Regions from separate parts of the Chimaeribacter sp. YP20170169 genome, predicted to be linked through region 2. Evidence: predicted binding sites of a transcription regulator. Region 2 holds the regulator's gene; the other holds the start of a gene.
What was found. The regulator PhoB, encoded in region 2, activates phosphate uptake and scavenging genes when phosphate is short. The targets are predictions, from matches to a motif close to CTGTCATAAAACTGNCNNAT.
Positions count from the first base shown of each region.

Region 1 (4,844 bases), 940 kb from region 2:
GGATCCAGCAGAGCCAGAACAGACCAAAGGCCATGGTGCTCATGGAGAGGAACAGCGCGAAGCGGTTCTTCTGGCGGCGCCATGCCTGTTTTTTGCGGCGTGACTCACGCAGCGCCGCACTTTGTTGTATGTCCATCGTCGCCATGCTAGCGGCCCTCATTCTTTGCCAGGCGCATCACCATCACTTTCGACAGCGCCAGGACAATAAAGGTAATCACGAACAGGATCAGGCCCAGCTCCATCAGCGCGGCGGTGTGCACGCCGGATTCCGCTTCCGCAAATTCGTTGGCCAGTGCCGAGGTGATGCTGTTACCCGGCATGTAGAGCGACAGGCTGTCGAGCTGGTAGGTGTTGCCGATGATGAAGGTCACCGCCATGGTTTCACCGAGCGCACGCCCCAGCCCCAGCATCACGCCGCCTATCACGCCGTTTTTGGTGTAGGGCAGCACGATGCGCCAGATCACTTCCCAGGTGGTGCAGCCGATGCCGTAAGCCGACTCTTTCATCATCACCGGGGTCTGTTCGAAGACGTCACGCATCACCGCCGCGATGTACGGGATGATCATGATGGCGAGGATCACGCCAGCGGCCAAGATACCGATACCGAAGGCCGGGCCGGAGAAGAGTACGCCGACAAACGGGATGCTGGAGAGTACGTTGCCCACCGGCTCCTGGAAATAGGTGGCAAACAGCGGGGCGAACACGAACAGGCCCCACATGCCGTACACGATACTGGGGATGGCCGCCAGCAGCTCAATCGCGATACCCAGCGGGCGCTTCAGCCAGTTGGGGGCCAGTTCCGTCAGGAACAGGGCGATGCCGAAACTCACCGGCACCGCGATAATCAGGGCGATCACGGAGGTCACGACCGTACCGTAGATCGGCACCAGCGCGCCGAACTGCTCGGCAGGCGCGTCCCACTCTTTGGTCCAGAGGAAGGCGAACCCAAATTTTTGGATGCTTGGCCAGGAGGAGATGATCAGCGAGACGATGATGCCGCCGAGCAGCATCAGGGTGATCAGGGCGGCCAGCTTAACCAGCGCCCCAAACAGGATGTCACCGTTTTTGCTCGGTGGCTTAATAGCCGGCTTGTACTCAGCCATACGACACTCTTCTCATTAACAAGATGGCCCGGCCGCAGGCCGGGCTTGGTAACCCGGCGAAGCCGGGCCGCGGTAGCCGGATCAGTACAGGGCTTTTCCGCTGCTGTCTTTGATGCTCTCTTTCCAGGAGGCGCGGATCTGCGTGACTACCTGCTCCGGCAGGGTAGCGTAGTCAAGATCGTTGGCGATCTGGTTGCCGTTCTTGTATGCCCAGTCGAAGAACTTCAGCACCTCGGCACCCTGTTGGGCATTCGGCTGGTTCTTGTAGATCAGGATGAAGGTGGTGGAGGTGATCGGCCAGGCGTCGCCACCCTTCTGGTTGGTCAAGTCCTGCGCGAAGGAGGTGCTCCAGTCGGCGCCCTTGGCAGCCGCGCTGAAGGCCTCTTCCGTCGGGGAGACAGCCTGGCCATCGGCGTTCACCAGCTTGGTGTAGGCCAGTTTGTTCTGCTTGGCGTAGGCATACTCAACGTAACCGATGGAACCCGGCAGACGCTGGACGAAGGCGGCGACGCCGTCATTACCCTTGCCGCCCAGACCGGTCGGCCAGTTCACGGTGTTGCCCGCGCCCACTTTCTCTTTCCACTCGCCATTCACCTTCGCCAAATAGCTGGTGAAGACGAAGGAGGTGCCGGAACCGTCAGCGCGGCGCACCACAGCGATGTTCTGGTCTGGCAGTTTCACACCGGGGTTCAGCTTGCTGATGGCCGGATCGTTCCACTTCTTGATTTTGCCCAGGTAGATGTCGCCCAGGGTGGCGCCATCCAGCGTCAGGTCGCCCGATTTCAGGCCCGGCAGGTTCACGGCCAGCACCACGCCGCCAATCACGGTCGGGAACTGGAACAGGCCGCTGCTGTTCAGCTTGTCTTCCGCCATCGGGGCATCAGAGGCACCGAAATCCACAGTCTTGGCAATGATCTGCTTCACGCCACCTGACGAGCCGATCCCCTGGTAGTTCACCTGGTTGCCGGTCTCTTTCTGGTAGCTATCGGCCCACTTGGCATACACCGGAGCCGGGAAGGTGCCGCCGGCGCCGGTCAGGCTGGCTGCGGCAAAGGCGGACATTGTCGTGAACGAAAAGGTCGCTGCCACAATACCGGCGACGGTGGTACGCATCAGTTTCATAATCTCTCCTGGGGATGGCAAATCCGGCTTAGGCCGTTTTTTGAGTATGTGAATCGCTGCAGGAGGGAAAATAGGACAGTTTGGTGACAGTAAAATGTAGTTAGTATGACAGTTTTATGACGAATGATTTTCAATCAGCCCCATTACCCAGCTTAGGCGGGACAGGGCAAAGATATTAATTAAAAATAATACAATCCACAGAAATTCATCAGATAAATCAATGTATCGCCGTGGCTGGCTTTTCAGCCCGTTCACCGGCGGCACTCCGGCTTGGTTTGATTGCCATCAACATCCCACGCCAGCGTGATGGCTAAGCTATTCCCTTTTTTGGAAGCAGCTTATGACCACACACAAGCCTTCTGGCCTGAAGGGCGGCCTGGCGCTCAGCCGGCGACGTTTCGTGCAGGCAGGCAGCGCCCTGCTGGCGGTGCCTTTCATCGCCAGCAACAAGGTCACCGCCGCACCGGCGACGGAACCCGCCTCCCCTGCCCCTGCCACCCGCGTTGTGCCAACCTGTAGCACCTTCGATTGCGGCGGCAAATGTGACATCCGCGCCCATGTTTCGCAGGGCATGGTAACGCGCATCACCACCCGCCCGGATAACGAGCTGGACCCGGAGATGCCGATCATGCGCGCCTGCGTACGCGGCCGCGGCTACCGCAAGTTTGTCTATCACCCCGATCGCCTCAAGTACCCGATGAAACGGGTCGGACGGCGTGGCGAGGGCAAATTCGAGCGCATCAGTTGGGACGAAGCGACCACCCTGATCGCCGACAACCTGAAGCGCATCACTGAACAGTACGGCCCGGCGGCGCGCTTTGCCCACACCAACACCGCCGTCAGCGGCGGCGCGTTTTCGGGTGACAAGATGCTGCGCCGGCTGTTCAACCTGACCGGTGGCTACCTTGAGCACTACCACTCGGTCAGCATGGGCAACACCGCGGCCGCCACGCCCTACACCTATGGCACCCACGCCAGCGGCAGTTCGCTCGACACGCTGGCGGACACCAAGCTGGTGATCCTGTGGGGGCACAACCCGAATGAGACGGTTTTCGGCCACACCAACCACTACTACCAGCAGATGAAGGCCAACGGCACGCGCTTTGTGATCGTTGACCCGCGCTACTCCGACACCGCCGCCTCGCTGGCCGATGAGTGGATCCCGCTGCTGCCGACCACCGACAACGCGATGATGGACGCCATGATGTACGTCATCATCAGCGAGAACCTGCACGACACGGCGTTCATTGCGCGCTACACCCTCGGGTTTGATGAGGCCTCCATGCCAGAGGGCGTGCCGCCGCACGAATCCCTGATGGCCTACCTGTTTGGACTGAAAGATGGCATTGAGAAGACGCCGGAATGGGCGGAAAAGATCACACGCGTCCCGGCGCAGACAATTCGCCATCTGGCACGGGAGTACGCCACCACCAAACCCGCCGCGTTGATTCAGGGCTGGGGGCCGCAGCGCCACAACTGTGGCGAGCGCACGGCGCGCGGCTCCACGCTGCTTGCCACCCTGACCGGCAACGTCGGTGTGCATGGCGGCTGGGCCGCTGGCTACGGCGGCATCGGCAACCGCAAGTTCATGGCCGAGGCCACCAGCCTGGATAACCCGGTGCAGGCCAAAATCTCCATCATGAACTGGGTGCAGGCCGCCGAGGATGCCAGCCAGATCACCCCGGAGATGGGGCTGAAAGGGGCGGAGCAGCTGGAGAGCAATATCCGCGCGCTCTTTTCACTCGGCAGCAACTACCTCGCCAACCAGAATCCTGACCTCCATCAGGCGGTAAGCGTGCTGGAGGATGAGTCCAAGATTGAGTTCATCGTCGCCAGCGATCTCTACCTTACCCCGAGCGCGCGCTACGCCGACCTGCTGCTGCCAGAGACCAGCTTTATGGAGCGCTGGAACATCGGCGAGACGTGGGGTACGGGCAACTACATCATTCTGTCAGAGAAGCTGGTGGCCCCGGACTTTGAACGGCGCTCTGACTACGAGTGGCTGCGTGAGGTGGCGGAGAAACTGGGCGTTGAGCGGCAGTTCAGCGAAGGCCGCACTGAGCAGGAGTGGATCGCGCATATCGTTGAAACCACCCGTCAGGCGATGCCGGAAGAGAACTTCCCCACCTTTGAGCAGCTTTGCGTACAGCGCCGCCACCTGTTCAAAAGCGAGCCTTACGTTGCTTTCGCAGAGAACATTGCCGATCCGGAGGCGCACCCCTTCCCTACCCCGTCGGGCAAGATTGAGATCTTCTCGCAGCGGCTGTATGAGATGCAGCACCCGGAGATTCCGGCGCTCTCCCACTATGTGCCCGCCCACGAAGGCCCGGAGGATGCGCTGCGCACGCGCTACCCGCTGCAACTGATCACCTGGAAAGGGAAGAACCGCGCTAACTCCACCCAATACCCTAACCCCTGGATGCAGGAGGTACAGGAGCAGGTGCTGTGGATCAACCCGCAGGACGCCGCCACCCGTGGCATCCAGCCGGGCGATCAGGTACGCATCGCCAATGACCGCGGGGTGGTGGTGATCCCGGCGCACCTGACCATGCGCATCATGCCCGGCGTGGTGGCGATGCAGGCTGGCGCCTGGTGGCAACCCGATGCACAGGGCATCGA
Region 1 is NZ_CP176824.1:3,883,885-3,888,728, reverse strand. Features, by position in the region: gene pstA (phosphate ABC transporter permease PstA) at 1-145, opposite strand, end outside; gene pstC (phosphate ABC transporter permease PstC) at 147-1,103, opposite strand; gene pstS (phosphate ABC transporter substrate-binding protein PstS) at 1,185-2,225, opposite strand; gene ACK3SD_RS17725 (DMSO/selenate family reductase complex A subunit) at 2,566-4,844, shown strand, end outside.
Region 1: pstS (phosphate ABC transporter substrate-binding protein PstS) is a predicted target of PhoB. The motif match lies at 2,296-2,315, and genes of this name have one in related genera.

Region 2 (4,844 bases):
CGCGCTCCCGTTGCAGCGGCCGCAGCTTCTCGGCAGGCTCATTGTGTGCCAGCCGGGTGAGCTCTGGCTGCGCCTGCTGCCATGCGGCATCTGCGGCCTGCACACGCTGCTCGGCCTGCGCCAGCGCCTGCTGGTGGGCATGATCCTGCTGGATCCAGGCGATCCCGCGCTGCTGCTCTGCCGCCTGCGCGGTTTGCTGTGTCTCCTGCTGCGTCAGTGCCTCAAGCTGCGCCTCCAGCGCCTGCCGCTGTGCCTCGGTGAGCAATTCAATGCCGGCGGCACGGTGGTGCAGTGCCTCCAGATCCAGCCGCGCCTGCTTGTGCTGCTCAAACACCCGCTCAGAAAGCTGGCCGTAGATCTCGGTGCCGGTCAGCTCCTCCAGCAGCTCGGCGCGGTCATTGGCGTCCGCGTTCAGGAAGGCGGCGAACTGCCCCTGCGACAACATCATCGACTTGGTGAAGCGGCCAAAGTCCAGTCCGGTGATCTGCGCCACCGACTCCAGTTTGTCCCGCACCTTGTCGGCCAGGATCTTGCCATCGGCGCAGCGCGCCAGCTCCACCTTCGGCGCCTGCAAATTGCCATCCGGCGCGTTTTTGGCGCGTCGCTGGCTCCAGAAAGCGCGGTACGCCACGCCCTTCACCTCAAACTCCACCTCCGCCAGCGACTCGGCGGTGTGGCGGGTCATCAGCTCGTTATGGCTGGGGGTGACATTCAGCCGCGGCGTCTGGTGGTAGAGCGCCAGACAGATGGCATCCAGCAGCGTGGTTTTGCCCGCGCCGGTCGGCCCGGTGATGGCAAACAGGCCGTTGCTGAGGAAGGGCTCCTGGGTAAAGTCGATCTTCCACTCGCCTTGCAGGGAGTTGAGGTTTTTCAGCCGCAGGCTCAGGATTTTCATACGGATTGCACTCCTTCATTGGCTTCACGCACCTCTTCCACCACCGCGCGGAACATCTGCCGCATCCGTTCATGGTGCGCCTCGTCCGTGTCGGTCTCCAGCGCGATGCGCCGGTCAAACACCTCCGCCACCGACAGCTCATTCAGCGTTTCGCGCGCCTGCTGATCCAGCATGTTCTGGCGCTGCGCCTTGTGGCGGCGCAACAGCACCACCTCCACCGGCAGCCCTTCGGTGAGCTGCTGGATACGGCGCTGGATGTCGCTGAGGTAGTCCTGGGTGGCGACCTCAATGTCGAGCCACACCGGGCGGGCCGGATCGGCGCTGGCGAACGCCTGCAACTGCTGCTCAATCTCCACCAAAGTGCCCTTGACCACCGCCAGCGGCTGGGTGACCGGCACCGGCAGGGTTTCGACGCCCGCCAGCGCGCCGCCGTCAAACTCCAGCAGGTAGACGCTTTTCTGGTTATTCGCCTCGTCAAAGCTGAGCGGGATGGGCGAGCCGCTGTAGCGGATGTGCTCGGTTTTCGCTACGCACTGGGCGCGGTGGATATGGCCGAGGGCGATGTAATCCACCGGCGGGAACGCCTGCGCCGGGAAGGCGTCCAGGGTGCCGATATAGATGTCGCGTACCGAATCGGTAGTAGAGACGCCGACGGTAGTGAGATGGCCGGTGGCGATGATGGGCAGCGGCAGGCCCAGTTGGTCGCGCTTTTCCAGCGCTGACTGGTGCAGGGTGTGGTAGTGGGCGGCGATGGCCTCTTGCAGGGCCAGCTGTTTCTCACTGCCGGACTGGCCGGCGCGACTGAGCAGCAGGTCACGCGGGCGCAGGAAGGGGATGGCGCACAGCAGCGCGCCGGGGGTGCCGTCGCGCTGGTTCAGCACACAGAGCTGCGGCCGGTGATCGGCCTTCACATTGGCGATCACCGTGGTATTGAGGCAGGCGAGCAATTCACGCGACTCATTGAGCGTCGCGACCGAGTCATGGTTGCCGCCCAGCACAATCAGCTGGCAGCCGGTGCGTTGCAGATCCACCACAAAGCGGTTGTAGAGCTGGCGCGCATAGCTCGGCGGCGCGCCCGTGTCGAAGATGTCCCCGGCCACCACCACCGCATCCACCTGGTGGGCCTCCACCTGATCAATCAGCCAGCCCAAAAAGGCCTGGTGCTCGGCCGCACGGCTCTTGGTAAAAAACAGCTGGCCAAGGTGCCAGTCAGATGTGTGAATCAGGCGCATAACACTCTCTCTCGGTAATCCGCTCACGCTACCGCACCCGCCCGGCGGCAGATGCGGGGATTGACGCCAGCCCCGGCGTAATGGAGGCTGATTATAAACACCCGGCTGGCACGCTGTCGCGCCGCAAACCCCCCGATGTTTGCGAGATGCTTTCCAACTTCGTGATTTTACCCTGGCAGTCGCCGCCGTTCGCCGTAAGGTAGGCACCGGGACACGGCGTGGGGGAAACATTACCGAAACAGATATTCATAAATGTGTCATAAATCTGACGCATAATGGCGGCCGCAAACAAACGTGATCGCTAACCTATTGGCAGGATTGACGATGGTAAGACGCATATTGGTGGTTGAGGATGAAGCCCCGATTCGGGAGATGGTCTGTTTTGTCCTGGAGCAGAACGGTTACCAGCCGCTGGAAGCGGAAGATTTCGACAGTGCGATAAACCGCCTGGCGGAACCCTATCCCGACCTGGTGCTGCTCGACTGGATGCTGCCGGGAGGATCCGGGTTGCAATTTATCAAGCACATGAAACGTGAGGCGCTGACGCGCGACATCCCGGTGATGATGCTCACCGCCCGCGGTGAAGAGGAAGATCGCGTGCGGGGTCTCGAGGTGGGGGCGGATGACTACATCACCAAGCCCTTCTCGCCGAAGGAGCTGGTGGCCCGCATCAAGGCGGTCATGCGCCGCATTTCGCCAATGGCGGTGGAAGAGATGATTGAGATGCAGGGCCTGAGCCTTGATCCCTCCTCGCACCGGGTGATGGCCAATGAATCGCCGCTGGAGATGGGGCCGACCGAGTTCCGGCTGCTACACTTCTTTATGACCCATTCAGAACGGGTCTACAGCCGCGAGCAGCTGCTCAACCATGTCTGGGGCACCAACGTCTACGTCGAGGATCGTACCGTGGACGTGCATATCCGCCGCCTGCGCAAGGCGTTGGAGAGCAGTGGGCATGACCGCATGGTGCAGACTGTCCGCGGTACGGGCTACCGGTTCTCAACGCGCTACTGACGCCGCGCCGGAGATTATCACGTGCTGGAACGTCTATCCTGGAAGGGTCTGGCGCTGGAGCTGGCGCTGTTCTGCCTGCCCGGCCTGCTGCTGGGGCTGCTGTTTGGCGGTCTGCCCTGGTGGCTGCTGGCCAGCGTGCTGGTCGCGCTGGGCTGGAACTACTATAACCAGCTTCGCCTCTCTTATTGGCTGTGGCTCGACCGCAGCATGACTCCGCCCACCGGCCGCTGGAGCTGGGAGCCGCTGTTCTACGGCCTTTACCAGATGCAGCTGCGCAACCGCCGCCGTCGCCGCGAGCTGGCGCTGCTGATCAAGCGCTTTCGCAGCGGGGCAGAGTCCTTGCCTGATGCGGTGGTGCTGACCACCGAGGAGGGGATCATCTTCTGGTGCAACGGGCTGGCCCAACACCTGCTCGGCCTGCGCTGGCCGGAGGACAACGGCCAGAATATCCTGAACCTGTTGCGCTACCCGGAGTTCACCCGCTATTTGCAGGAGCCGCAATTCAACCGCCCGCTGACCTTGGTGCTCAATAATGGTCACCATGTGGAGTTTCGCGCCATGCCTTACTCTGAGGGGCAGCTGCTGATGGTGGCGCGTGACGTCACCCAGATGCGCCAGCTGGAGGGCGCGCGCCGTAACTTCTTCGCCAACGTCAGCCATGAGCTGCGCACGCCGCTTACGGTGTTGCAGGGCTATCTGGAGATGATGGGCGAGCAGACGCTGGAGGAGCCGTTGCGCAGCAAGGCGCTGCACACCATGCAGGCGCAGGGCCGGCGCATGGAGGGGCTGGTGAATCAGTTGCTGACGCTCTCGAAAATTGAGGCCGCGCCGCCGCCGGACATGCAGGAGCGGGTGGATATCCCGCGTATGTTGCGCATGTTGCAGCCGGAGGCGCAGACCCTGAGCGGCGGCCAGCATCACATTGAGTTCCGCATCAATGACACGCTGAAGGTTTACGGCAATGAGGAGCAGCTACGCAGCGCCTTCTCCAATCTGGTCTATAACGCCGTCAACCATACGCCGCCGGGCACCCGTATTGAGGTCTCCTGGCAGCGTACCGCGCAGGGCGCGCAGTTCCAGGTGAGCGACAATGGGCCGGGCATCGCCGCCGAGCACTTGCCGCGCCTGACCGAGCGCTTCTACCGCGTGGACAAGGCGCGCTCCCGCCAGACCGGCGGCAGCGGGCTGGGGCTGGCGATTGTCAAACACGCGCTTAACCACCACGACAGTCGGCTGGAGATCCTCAGCGAGCCGGGGGAGGGCGCACGCTTCATGTTCACCCTGCCAAAACGGCTGATTGTACCGGATACATTGACTCATGGCGCCGCGCAGACATAATCATCGGCTTTACGGACTTTTCAGCCGGACATCCGCATGATTCTTCGGTTCTACCGGCAGGCCAGCGCCTGCCTGCTGCTTATTCTCTCGGTGTGCGCGCCGGGCGTCGCTGCCGTGCCGCCCGCGGCGGGCCACGGTATGCTCTCTGGCAACCTCTCCAGCGTGGGTTCCGATACCCTGGCGACCCTGATGGCGTTGTGGGGCGAGGGGTTTTCCCGCCGTTATCCCGGCGTTAACTTGCAGATCCAGGCTGCTGGCTCCTCTACCGCGCCCACTGCGCTGGCCGCCGGTGCGGCCCAGCTGGGGCCAATGAGCCGGCCAATGAAAAATGCCGAGATCGCCTCGTTCCGCGAGCACTTCGGCTA
Region 2 is NZ_CP176824.1:2,945,518-2,950,361, reverse strand. Features, by position in the region: gene ACK3SD_RS13485 (SbcC/MukB-like Walker B domain-containing protein) at 1-895, opposite strand, end outside; gene sbcD (exonuclease subunit SbcD) at 892-2,127, opposite strand; gene phoB (phosphate response regulator transcription factor PhoB) at 2,452-3,141, shown strand; gene phoR (phosphate regulon sensor histidine kinase PhoR) at 3,163-4,479, shown strand; gene ACK3SD_RS13465 (PstS family phosphate ABC transporter substrate-binding protein) at 4,516-4,844, shown strand, end outside.